3 regions of the Serratia sp. TSA_130.1 genome follow, and region 2 is predicted to be linked to each of the others. Evidence: riboswitches for the same ligand, from Rfam matches in the RefSeq annotation. Region 2 holds a riboswitch; each other region holds the start of a gene.
The links. A riboswitch is a leader RNA that binds a small molecule or an ion and turns the genes downstream of it on or off. The one in region 2 is predicted to bind thiamine pyrophosphate.
Positions count from the first base shown of each region.

Region 1: another riboswitch for thiamine pyrophosphate. It lies ahead of tenA (thiaminase II); the one in region 2 lies ahead of thiB (thiamine ABC transporter substrate binding subunit).
Region 3: another riboswitch for thiamine pyrophosphate. It lies ahead of thiC (phosphomethylpyrimidine synthase ThiC); the one in region 2 lies ahead of thiB (thiamine ABC transporter substrate binding subunit).

Region 1 is NZ_JBQZFS010000001.1:737,236-740,506, forward strand. Features, by position in the region: gene ACUTQY_RS03420 (SDR family NAD(P)-dependent oxidoreductase) at 1-522, opposite strand, end outside; gene ACUTQY_RS03425 (LLM class flavin-dependent oxidoreductase) at 536-1,558, opposite strand; TPP riboswitch at 1,708-1,810, shown strand; gene tenA (thiaminase II) at 1,873-2,556, shown strand; gene ACUTQY_RS03435 (ABC transporter ATP-binding protein) at 2,553-3,271, shown strand, end outside.
Region 2 is NZ_JBQZFS010000003.1:378,131-381,401, forward strand. Features, by position in the region: gene thiP (thiamine/thiamine pyrophosphate ABC transporter permease ThiP) at 1-146, opposite strand, end outside; gene thiB (thiamine ABC transporter substrate binding subunit) at 122-1,108, opposite strand; TPP riboswitch at 1,166-1,284, opposite strand; gene sgrR (HTH-type transcriptional regulator SgrR) at 1,322-2,983, opposite strand; gene sgrT (glucose uptake inhibitor SgrT) at 3,074-3,247, shown strand.
Region 3 is NZ_JBQZFS010000013.1:7,083-10,353, forward strand. Features, by position in the region: gene nudC (NAD(+) diphosphatase) at 1-632, opposite strand, end outside; gene ACUTQY_RS24530 (Rsd/AlgQ family anti-sigma factor) at 734-1,237, shown strand; TPP riboswitch at 1,277-1,401, shown strand; gene thiC (phosphomethylpyrimidine synthase ThiC) at 1,516-3,271, shown strand, end outside.

The DNA.
Region 1 (3,271 bases), on a different contig from region 2:
CATTTTGGTCGGCACCCAGCCGGGATCGACCGCGCTGCTGATGACGTCGGGCCACAGGCGCGCCACGGCGGCGGCCAGCGTGGTGACGAACAGCTTGCTGTCCGAATAAGAACCTGCGGCGCCGCCAAGCCAGTCTACGCCGTTCAGCTCCGCCACGCCGTCAAAGTGCATACTGCTGCTCAGGTAGACGATTCGCTTGGGACGTTCGATCAGGGCCGTCAGCAGGTAGGGCGCTATGACGTTCACCGGCATCACCTGCGGCCCGGTGAACATGCCGGCATTGTGGATCACCGCGTCCGGACGGCCGAGGCGATTGACCTGCTCGGCAAGCTGCCGAGTCTGCTGCACATCGGACAAATCGCCGATCGCCGCCTGTGCACCGCGATCCAGCAGATCGCGCACCGCGTCCAGACGGCCGGGTGCGCGCGCATGCAGAATCACCTGATGCCCTTCGTCCAACAGCGTTTGCGCGGCGGCGCGGCCCAGCCCATCGACCGAACCGGTAATGAAAATGCGTGACATGCCACTCCTCCGTTTAGCGCCAGCCGAGCGCCGGCGCGACATGGGTTAAAATCGATTCGATGACGTGCGCATTGTAATCCACGCCCAGCTGATTAGGCACGGTCAGCAGCAACGTATCCGCTTCGGCGATGGCCTCGTCCTGCGCCAGCTGTTCGATCAGCGCGTCAGGTTCTGCGGCGTAACTGCGGCCAAAGATCGCCCGGGTTTGCGCATCGATATACCCCAGTTGGTCGCCTTCCTTACCGCTGCCGCCGAAGTAGTTGCGATCCCGCTGATCCACCAGCGCGAAGATGCTGCGGCTGACGGAAACCCGCGGCTCGCGCGCATGGCCCGCCTCTTGCCAGGCCGCGCGATAGGCGCGGATCTGCTTGGCCTGCTGGATATGAAAGGGTTCGCCGGTTTCGTCGTTCTTGAGCGTCGAGCTTTGCAGGTTCATGCCCAGCTTCGCCGCCCAGACGGCGGTGGCGTTCGAGCCGGCGCCCCACCAGATGCGGTCGCGCAGCCCGGCGGAAAACGGCTCCGGCCGCAGCAGCCCAGGCGGATTCGGGAACATCGGCTGTGGATTGGGCTCGGCGAACCCTTCGCCGCGCAGCGCTTCCAGGAACACTTCGGTATGGCGGCGGGCCATGTCCGCATCGGTCTCGCCATCGGCCGGGGCATAGCCGAAATAGCGCCAGCCGTCGATCACCTGCTCCGGCGAGCCGCGGCTGATGCCGAGCTGCAGCCGCCCGCCGGCGATCAGATCCGCCGCGCCGGCGTCTTCCACCATGTACAGCGGATTTTCATAACGCATGTCGATCACGCCGGTGCCGATCTCGATGCGTTGGGTTTTGGCGCCGATGGCGGCCAGCAGCGGGAACGGCGACCCCAGCTGGCGTGCAAAGTGGTGTACGCGAAAATAGGCGCCGTCCGCCCCCAGATCTTCGGCGGCGACCGCCAGATCGATGGACTGCAGCAGCGCATCCGCCGCGGAACGGGTGCCGGACTGGGCGGAAGGCGACCAGTGGCCAAACGAGAGAAAACCAATTTTTTTCATCGGGCATCATCCTCAGAGGCAAAACATGGGCCTACAGTGACAAAAACCGCGCGCTTTGCGCCAGCAAAATCGCCCCCGATCGCACTAAACGAACCGATTGCCGCCGCGCCGCCCGGCGATTGTAATCAAAAAACAAATGTCGTATAACAGGCAGCTCCGAGGGGTGTCCTGTTACGGGCTGAGATGGCGCAAGCCGAACCCTTTGAACCTGATCTGGGTCATGCCAGCGAAGGGACGGTTAGGCAACCGCGCGATCACCCGTTGTCTGTTCATACCTCAGCGTGCCCGGATCTCCACTGACTCAAGGAGGTCCCATGTCCATCACCACCCTGTTCGAAAGCGGTCTTTACGGCCGGCTGCGCCAACAGGCCGGCAGCCACTGGCAAAATTACGTCGAACACCCGTTTCTGCAGCAGTTGGCCGCCGGCACCTTGCCTGAACGCGCTTTTCGCCGTTACCTGACCCAAGACTACCTGTTCCTGCTGCACTTCGCCCGCGCCTACGCGCTGCTGGTCAGCAAGCTGCGCACCTTGCCGGAAATGCGCGCCGCCACCGCCTCGCTCAACGGCATCGTCGCCGAGCTGCCGCTGCACGTGGCCTACTGCGCCGAATGGGGGCTGAGCGAAGCGCAGATCGCCGCCCAACCGGAGGCGGCGGAAACCATGAACTACACCCGCTACGTGCTGGACATCGGCCATGCCGGCGACGCCCTCGATCTGCTGGCCGGCCTGCTGCCCTGCGTGGCCGGTTATGCCGAAATCGGCCTGCGGCTGCTGCACGATCCCGCCACCCAAATGGAGGGCAATCCTTACGCCTCCTGGATCCGCAACTACGGCGACGAGGGCTATCTGGCCGGCGTGCGCGCCGCCATCGAACTGCTGGAAACCGTCGGCCACCAGCGCGGCGCACAAAGCCGCTTTACCGAGCTGACGCAGATTTTCACCACCGCCACTCAGCTGGAAGCGGCATTTTGGCAAATGGGGCTGAACGCCTCATGATCTCCCCGCGCCTCCCGCCCGGCATCCAGGTGCGGGATCTCACTCTGCGCTTCGGTCAACAGACGATCTTTGAGCGGCTGAGCTTCGACATCGCCGGCGGCAGCTTCGTCTCCCTGCTCGGCGCCAGCGGCGCCGGCAAAACCAGCCTGCTGAAGATCATCGCCGGGCTGGCGCAGGCCAGCTCGGGTACGGTGAGCGGCAGCGACGGCCTGCCGATCGCCGGGCGCATCGCCTACATGGGGCAAAAAGACCTGCTCTACCCGTGGCTGAGCGTCGAAGACAATGTCGCCCTCGGCTCGCGGCTGCGCGGCGAAGCGCCGGATCGGGCATGGACAGCGCATCTGCTCGAGCGCGTAGGCCTGGCCGCGCATAGCCGCAGCCTGCCCGCCGCGCTGTCCGGCGGCATGCGCCAGCGCGCCGCCATCGCCCGCACGCTCTACGAACGCCAGCCAATCGTGCTGATGGACGAACCCTTTTCCGCGCTGGACGCCATTACCCGCGCCGAGATCCAGAGCCTGGCCGCCGAGCTGCTGGCGCAAAATACCGTGCTGCTGATCACTCACGACCCGATGGAGGCTTGCCGCCTGAGCCACCGGCTGCTGGTGCTGTCGCCCTGGCCGCTGGGCCTCGACGATACCCACCGCATCCGCGGGCAACCGCCGCGCGCGCCGGATGACGCCGACCTGCTGAAAAGCCAGGCCGAGCTGCTGCTGCA
Region 2 (3,271 bases):
TCCTGCCACAGGCCGCGCCAGCCGCTGTCCGGCGAGTGACGCCACAGCGAGCCCATCGCCAGCGCGGCGACCAGCAGGATCATGCCGGCGGCCAGCAGCCCCGGCCAGAGCCAGCGGGGGATCAGCGGCTGACGGCGGTTTGCCATGCCCGGATCCAGCCGCCGCGTTGTGTGGCCACCTCTTCGGCGCTGTATTGCAGCGCGGTATGCGGCACGTTCATCTGTTCAAAGCCGACGGGCAGCGGGGTGTTGATCACCGGGTACATCCAGTTGCCGGTCGGGATGGTGTTCTGGAATGCCGGCGTCACCATGAACTGCATGAAACGCTCCGCCAGCTCAGGCTGTTTGGCGGCCTTCAGTTTGCCGGCCACTTCCACCTGCAGGTAGTGGCCTTCGCTGAACGTGGCGGCGGCGTAGCGGTCTTTTTTCTCGGCGATCAGATGATAGGCGGGGGAGGTGGTGTAGCTGAGCACCAGATCGCCTTCGCCTTTCAGGAACAGGCCGTAGGCTTCGCTCCAGCCTTTGGTGACGGTCACGGTCTTTTTCGCCAACTGCTGCCAGGCGGCCGGCGCCTTGTCGCCATACACTTTTTGCATCCACAGCAGCAGGCCGAGGCCCGGCGTGCTGGTGCGCGGATCTTCGTAGATCACCTTCCAGTCACGATCGCTGCTGACCAGCTCCTGCAGGCTTTTCGGCGGGTTCTTCAGTTTTTCCTTGTCGTAGACGAAGGCGAAGTACCCGTAGTCGTAAGGCACGAAGGTCGCGTCCTGCCAGCCGCCCGGCACCGTCAGTTTGGCGGTGTCCACGCCGCTCGGCGCGAACAGGCCGGTTTGCTGCGCCGCCTGCAGCAGGTTGTTGTCCAGCCCCAGCACCACGTCGGCGGCGCTGTTCTTGCCTTCCATGCGCAGGCGGTTCAGCAGTGAGACGCCGTCTTCCAGCGCCACGAACTTCAGCTCACAGTCGCACTCGGCTTCGAAGGCTTTTTTCACCGCCGGGCCTGGGCCCCAGTCGGCGGCGAAGGAATCGTAGGTGTAAACCGTCAGCGTCGGCTTGGCGAACACCGGCGCGGCGCACAGCAGCAATAAGCAGGGCAGATATTTTTTGACCACGTTGCACTCCTGAAAAATAAGGGGGCAAGGGCATCTGAGGGGGCGAGGCGGCGTCGCCGGTTCGCTGGGCTCAAATCCCTCCGCCGGTATTGACCGGATCAGGTTCGACGGGTGTGCTCTCAGCGGAAAATCGGGCTTATCACGCGGCCCGACTCTCCGCACCCCGTTGAGACGGCGCTATTGTAAAGATTAACCGACCCGGGCGAAAGGCGCTTATGCCTCCGGCGGGGCAAACCAGGCTGACTTGAAGTCGAACCAGCCGAGGGTGTTCATTCGCACGCCGCGCATGCTGCGCTGGCCGTGCAGCTGCAGCCAGTGGTGGAACAGCGGATGCAGTTGGTGATTGCTGACCAGGCGCTGGCAGAACTCCGCCAGCGGCAGACGGTTGGCGCGCCATAGCGCCGCATCCTGCGCCAGGTCCTCGCTCATGCAATGCTGCATCAGCGGCAGCTCGTACAGCGTGGCGAACAGCGAAAACTCCAGCGGCAGATAGAAGTTGGCGCTGCCGAGCCACAGATCGCTGCGCGCGTCGCCCTGGTGCCAGGTCGCGTAATCCACGCTTTGCACGATCAGGCGGATGCCGTGCTGCGCCAGCAGCGGCTCGATCGCCTGGCGGATGGCGTGGAACTCCGAATGCTCATTGAAGTGAGTCAGCGTCAGTTCGGTCAGCCCCGCCGGTTTGGGCTGCTGCGCCAGCGCGCGGTTGTGGTGCCAGCGCGGCAGCAGGCCGTACGCCGGCGACCAATAGCGCTGGTAGAGCGGCCCGGCGTGGCTCAGCAGCGAAATGGGGTTGATCAATTCGCACAGCCAGCTGCGCATGGCGGGATCGGCCGCCAAGGGAGAGCGCTGATCGAACAGCAGGAAGTAGCAGCCTTCTTCCAGCCGGCTTTCCAGCTCGCTGTTGCCGGTTTCATCGCCCTGCAGCTGTACGCCGGAGTGCACCAGTTCTTCGGAGAATTCCGGCAGCACCCAGATGTTGACCTCATCGATCAGCGCCCGGTAGCCGAAATAGTCATCGAAGGCGTGGATCTTCATCTGGCTGGGAAGGTTGCGCACCACGCGGTAGGGGCCGGTGCCGATCGGATGGCGGGTGAAGTCCGGCAGATCGCGCCATTCGCGCGGCAGGATCATGGCGTGCACGCTGCCCAGCAGCCAGGGTAACCAGTGGTCGGGGCTGCGCAGATGCACGTCGACAACGAACGGCGTCGGCGAGGTGACGCTTTCGATATGCGAGAACAGCGGTTGCGAGGTCAGACGCGAAAGCGAGCTGATGACGTCCGCCATCTCCAGCTCGCGGCCATGATGAAAATGGATCGCCGGGCGCAGGTAAAACCGCCAGTGCAGCGGCGTCAGCGCCTGCCAATGGTGGGACAGATCGGATTCGAGTTCCCCGTTTTCCTCATTTATGCGCGTCAGGCCGTTGAAGATCTGACGCGCCAAATGGGTCTCGGAACGCCGCAGCGCCGAGCCGGGCAGCAGGTTGTACAACTGCCGATAGTAGAGCACCCGCAGGATATGTTTCCCCTGACGGAAGCTGCGCCCCAGCTGCGACAGCAGCATTTGGCGCACCACGTTTTTGTCGCCCACCAGCTGCACCAACTGATCGATGCGATCCTGCTCCAGCAGCTCCTCGGCCCGCTGTTGCTGCAGCGCCAGGCCGGTGTAATGAAAGGTTAGCCGCGAACGCTTGCCGCGTCCCGACTCCGCCTGCCAGGTGAGCCAGCCCTCCCGCTGCATGGCGCTCAACAGGGAGCGTACGTGGCGCCGCGAGCAGCTCAGCGCCTCCGCCAGCGCCTGCAGCGTGGTGTCGGTGGTTTCACCGTGGCAGCGCTGCCACAGACGGATGAACTGCTGCTGCAATCTGGACGTGGACATAAAAGAGGAACACTCCTGTCTCAACTCGTCAATTTTTCTTTCCCTATATTACGCCGATAATTTTCATCAATGAAAGGGGAGGGCGTAATCATGAAAGCTTTCTTATCCAAATCGTTCTATCAGCGCTATTTCAGCGCGGTGCGTCGGCAGCACGCCGACTGGCTGAGCGTGGTGCCCGAGCAGGCGCGGCTGGCAATATTGGCGCACCTGACGCAATGGGATATCAAAGAGATGAGCGACAAGCAGTATCGCGAGCACCTGTAAGGCGCTGCGGCATAAAAGTTTCTG
Region 3 (3,271 bases), on a different contig from region 2:
CCCTGATGGTAATCGGCCATAAAGGCCATCATCAGCGAGTGTGGGAACGGCCAGGGTTGTGAAGTGACGTAGCGCAGGTTCTTGATTTCGATATTGCTCTCTTCCATCACTTCGCGCGCCACCGCCTGCTCCAGCGTTTCGCCCACTTCGACGAAACCGGCCAGCACCGTGTGGATACCGCCGCGATGGCGCACGTGCTGCGCCAGCAGGATCTGATCGTCGCGCCGAATGGCGACGATCACGCAGGGCGCAATCTGCGGGTAGTACCGTTCTTTGCAGTGGCCGCAGAGGCAGGCGCTTTCGGTGCGGCTGAGATGCATCTCATGGCCGCAGTAGCCGCAAAAGCGATGGGAGCGGTAGAAATCCGCCAGCTGCACGCCGCGCCCGGCAAGCTGGAACAGACCACGATCCTGATCCAACAGCTGACGCACCGATCCCATCTCCCGCGGCATCGCCTGGCGCACCAGCCAGACCGGCGCGCCCTCCCACTCACCGATGATGCGCGCCATGTGGCCCTGCAGCCCGAGGACGGCGGCCGTCCCCGACGGCAATTCACCGTTCGGTAACCAAAGTTTGCTTTCATGGCTGACGATCCACCAGCCGTTTTCATTGCCCGTTAATGCAAGTTCCATATCGTTGTTGCACAACCTCAGCTTCACTGGCACTCTACAAATCGGCTTTGTTACATTTTAATAACTTACCGGTTACTTTTATTACTTACACGGAGTCAAACATGCTCAACCGTTTGGAAAGGCTGACTCAGCGCGTTGGCGGTAGTAATGAATTAGTTGATCAATGGCTTCAGGCCCGCAAGCAGTTGCTGGTCGCCTACTGCACGCTGGTAGGCCTCAAACCGAATAAAGAAAAGCATACGCCGCTGAATGAAAAAGCGCTGGAGAACTTTTGCCATAACCTGGTGGATTACCTCTCCGCAGGGCATTTTCATATCTATGACAGAATTATCAAACAAGTGGAAGGCGCAGCCAGTCCGAAAATGTCGCTGGCGGTGAACATCTACCCCAAGCTATGGGCCAATACCGAACAGATCATGGCGTTCCACGATCGCTATACCGAAGTGGATATCGATCAGGAGGTCTGTCTGGAATTCCATCAGGCCTTGTCGGATATCGGCGAAACGCTGGCGGCGCGCTTTGCGCTGGAAGATAAGCTGATCCTGTTGGAAGCGGAGGCCGCGCAGCAACCGCTGCCGGACCAGGCGCTGGATCCGGCGCGTTAAAATTTTATAGTTTTTTTTCTTATCCCTCCTATACTGGGGGGCATCTTGTCGGAGTGCCTAGCGCCTGATTTGTTCATCGAATCAGCCAGGCTGAGACCGTTAATTCGGGATCCGCGGAACCTGATCGGGCTAATACCCGCGAAGGGAACAAGAGTAATCTATCGCCACAGGCACGGCCTTCCCTTTGCGGGCGTCCAGCCTTATCGGCCACCATCATTACTCCCTCCGAGCTCCAGACAAGCAACTTTCCCAACCCAACACACTGGTAGGAACTTGCTATGTCTAACGTTAATCCACCGCGCGCCCGTAAAGCGCAACGCGAAGCCGCCCAGCAGTTTATCGACACGCTGCAAGGCATGGCTTTCCCAAACTCACGCCGCATCTACCTGCAGGGCTCGCGCCGCGATATCCAGGTGCCGATGCGCGAAATTCAGCTCAGCCCGACCCTGGTCGGCGGCAGCAAAGATAGCCCGCAGTATGAACAGAACGAGGCGATCCCGGTATATGACACCGCGGGCCCATACGGCGATCCGCAGGCCGAGCTCGATGTGCACGCCGGCCTGGCCAAGCTGCGCGCCGGCTGGATCGACGCGCGCGGCGATACTGCGACCCTGAGCGGCGCCAGTTCCGGCTTCACCCAACAGCGTCTGGCGGACGAGGGGCTGGATCACCTGCGCTTCGAACATCTGCCGCTGCCGCGCAAGGCGTTGCCGGGCAAGTGCGTTACCCAGCTGCACTATGCCCGCGCCGGCATCGTCACCCCGGAGATGGAGTTTATCGCCATCCGTGAAAACATGGGGCGCGAACGCATTCGCGGCGAGGTGCTACGCCACCAGCATCCGGGCCAGGGCTGGGGCGCCAACCTGCCGGACAACATCACGCCGGAGTTCGTGCGCCAGGAAGTGGCCGCCGGCCGCGCCATCATTCCTGCCAACATCAATCACCCGGAGGCGGAGCCGATGATCATCGGCCGCAATTTCCTGGTGAAGGTGAACGCCAATATCGGCAACTCGGCGGTCACGTCGTCGATCGAAGAAGAGGTGGAGAAGCTGGTGTGGGCCACCCGCTGGGGCGCAGACACCGTGATGGATCTCTCCACCGGCCGCTATATTCACGAAACCCGCGAGTGGATCCTGCGTAACAGCCCGGTGCCCATCGGCACCGTGCCTATCTACCAGGCGCTGGAGAAGGTCAACGGCGTGGCGGAAAACCTCACCTGGGAGATGTTCCGCGATACGCTGCTGGAACAGGCTGAACAAGGGGTCGATTACTTCACCATCCACGCCGGCGTGCTGCTGCGCTACGTGCCGATGACCGCCAAACGCCTGACCGGCATCGTGTCGCGCGGCGGCTCGATCATGGCCAAATGGTGTCTGTCGCACCATCAGGAAAACTTCCTCTATCAGCACTTCCGTGAAATCTGCGAGATCTGCGCCGCCTACGACGTTTCGCTGTCGCTCGGCGACGGCCTGCGCCCCGGTTCGATTCAGGACGCCAACGACGAGGCCCAGTTCGCCGAGCTGCATACGCTGGGCGAGCTGACCAAAATCGCCTGGGAATACGACGTACAAGTGATGATTGAAGGCCCGGGCCACGTGCCGATGCAGATGATCCGCCGCAACATGACCGAAGAGCTGGAACATTGCCACGAAGCGCCGTTCTACACCCTTGGCCCGCTGACCACCGATATCGCCCCGGGCTATGACCATTTCACCTCCGGCATCGGCGCGGCGATGATTGGCTGGTTCGGCTGCGCCATGCTGTGTTACGTCACGCCGAAAGAGCACCTCGGCCTGCCGAATAAAGAGGACGTCAAACAGGGCCTGATCACCTACAAGATCGCCGCCCACGCCGCCGATCTGGCCAAAGGCCATCCGGGCGCGCAAATTCGCGATAACGCCATGTCCAAGGCGCGTTTCGAATTCCGCTGGGAAGATCAGTTCAATCTGGCGCTCGATCCGGCCACCGCGCGCGCCTATCACGACGAAACCCTGCCGCAGGAGTCCGGCAAGATCGCTCACTTCTGCTCGATGT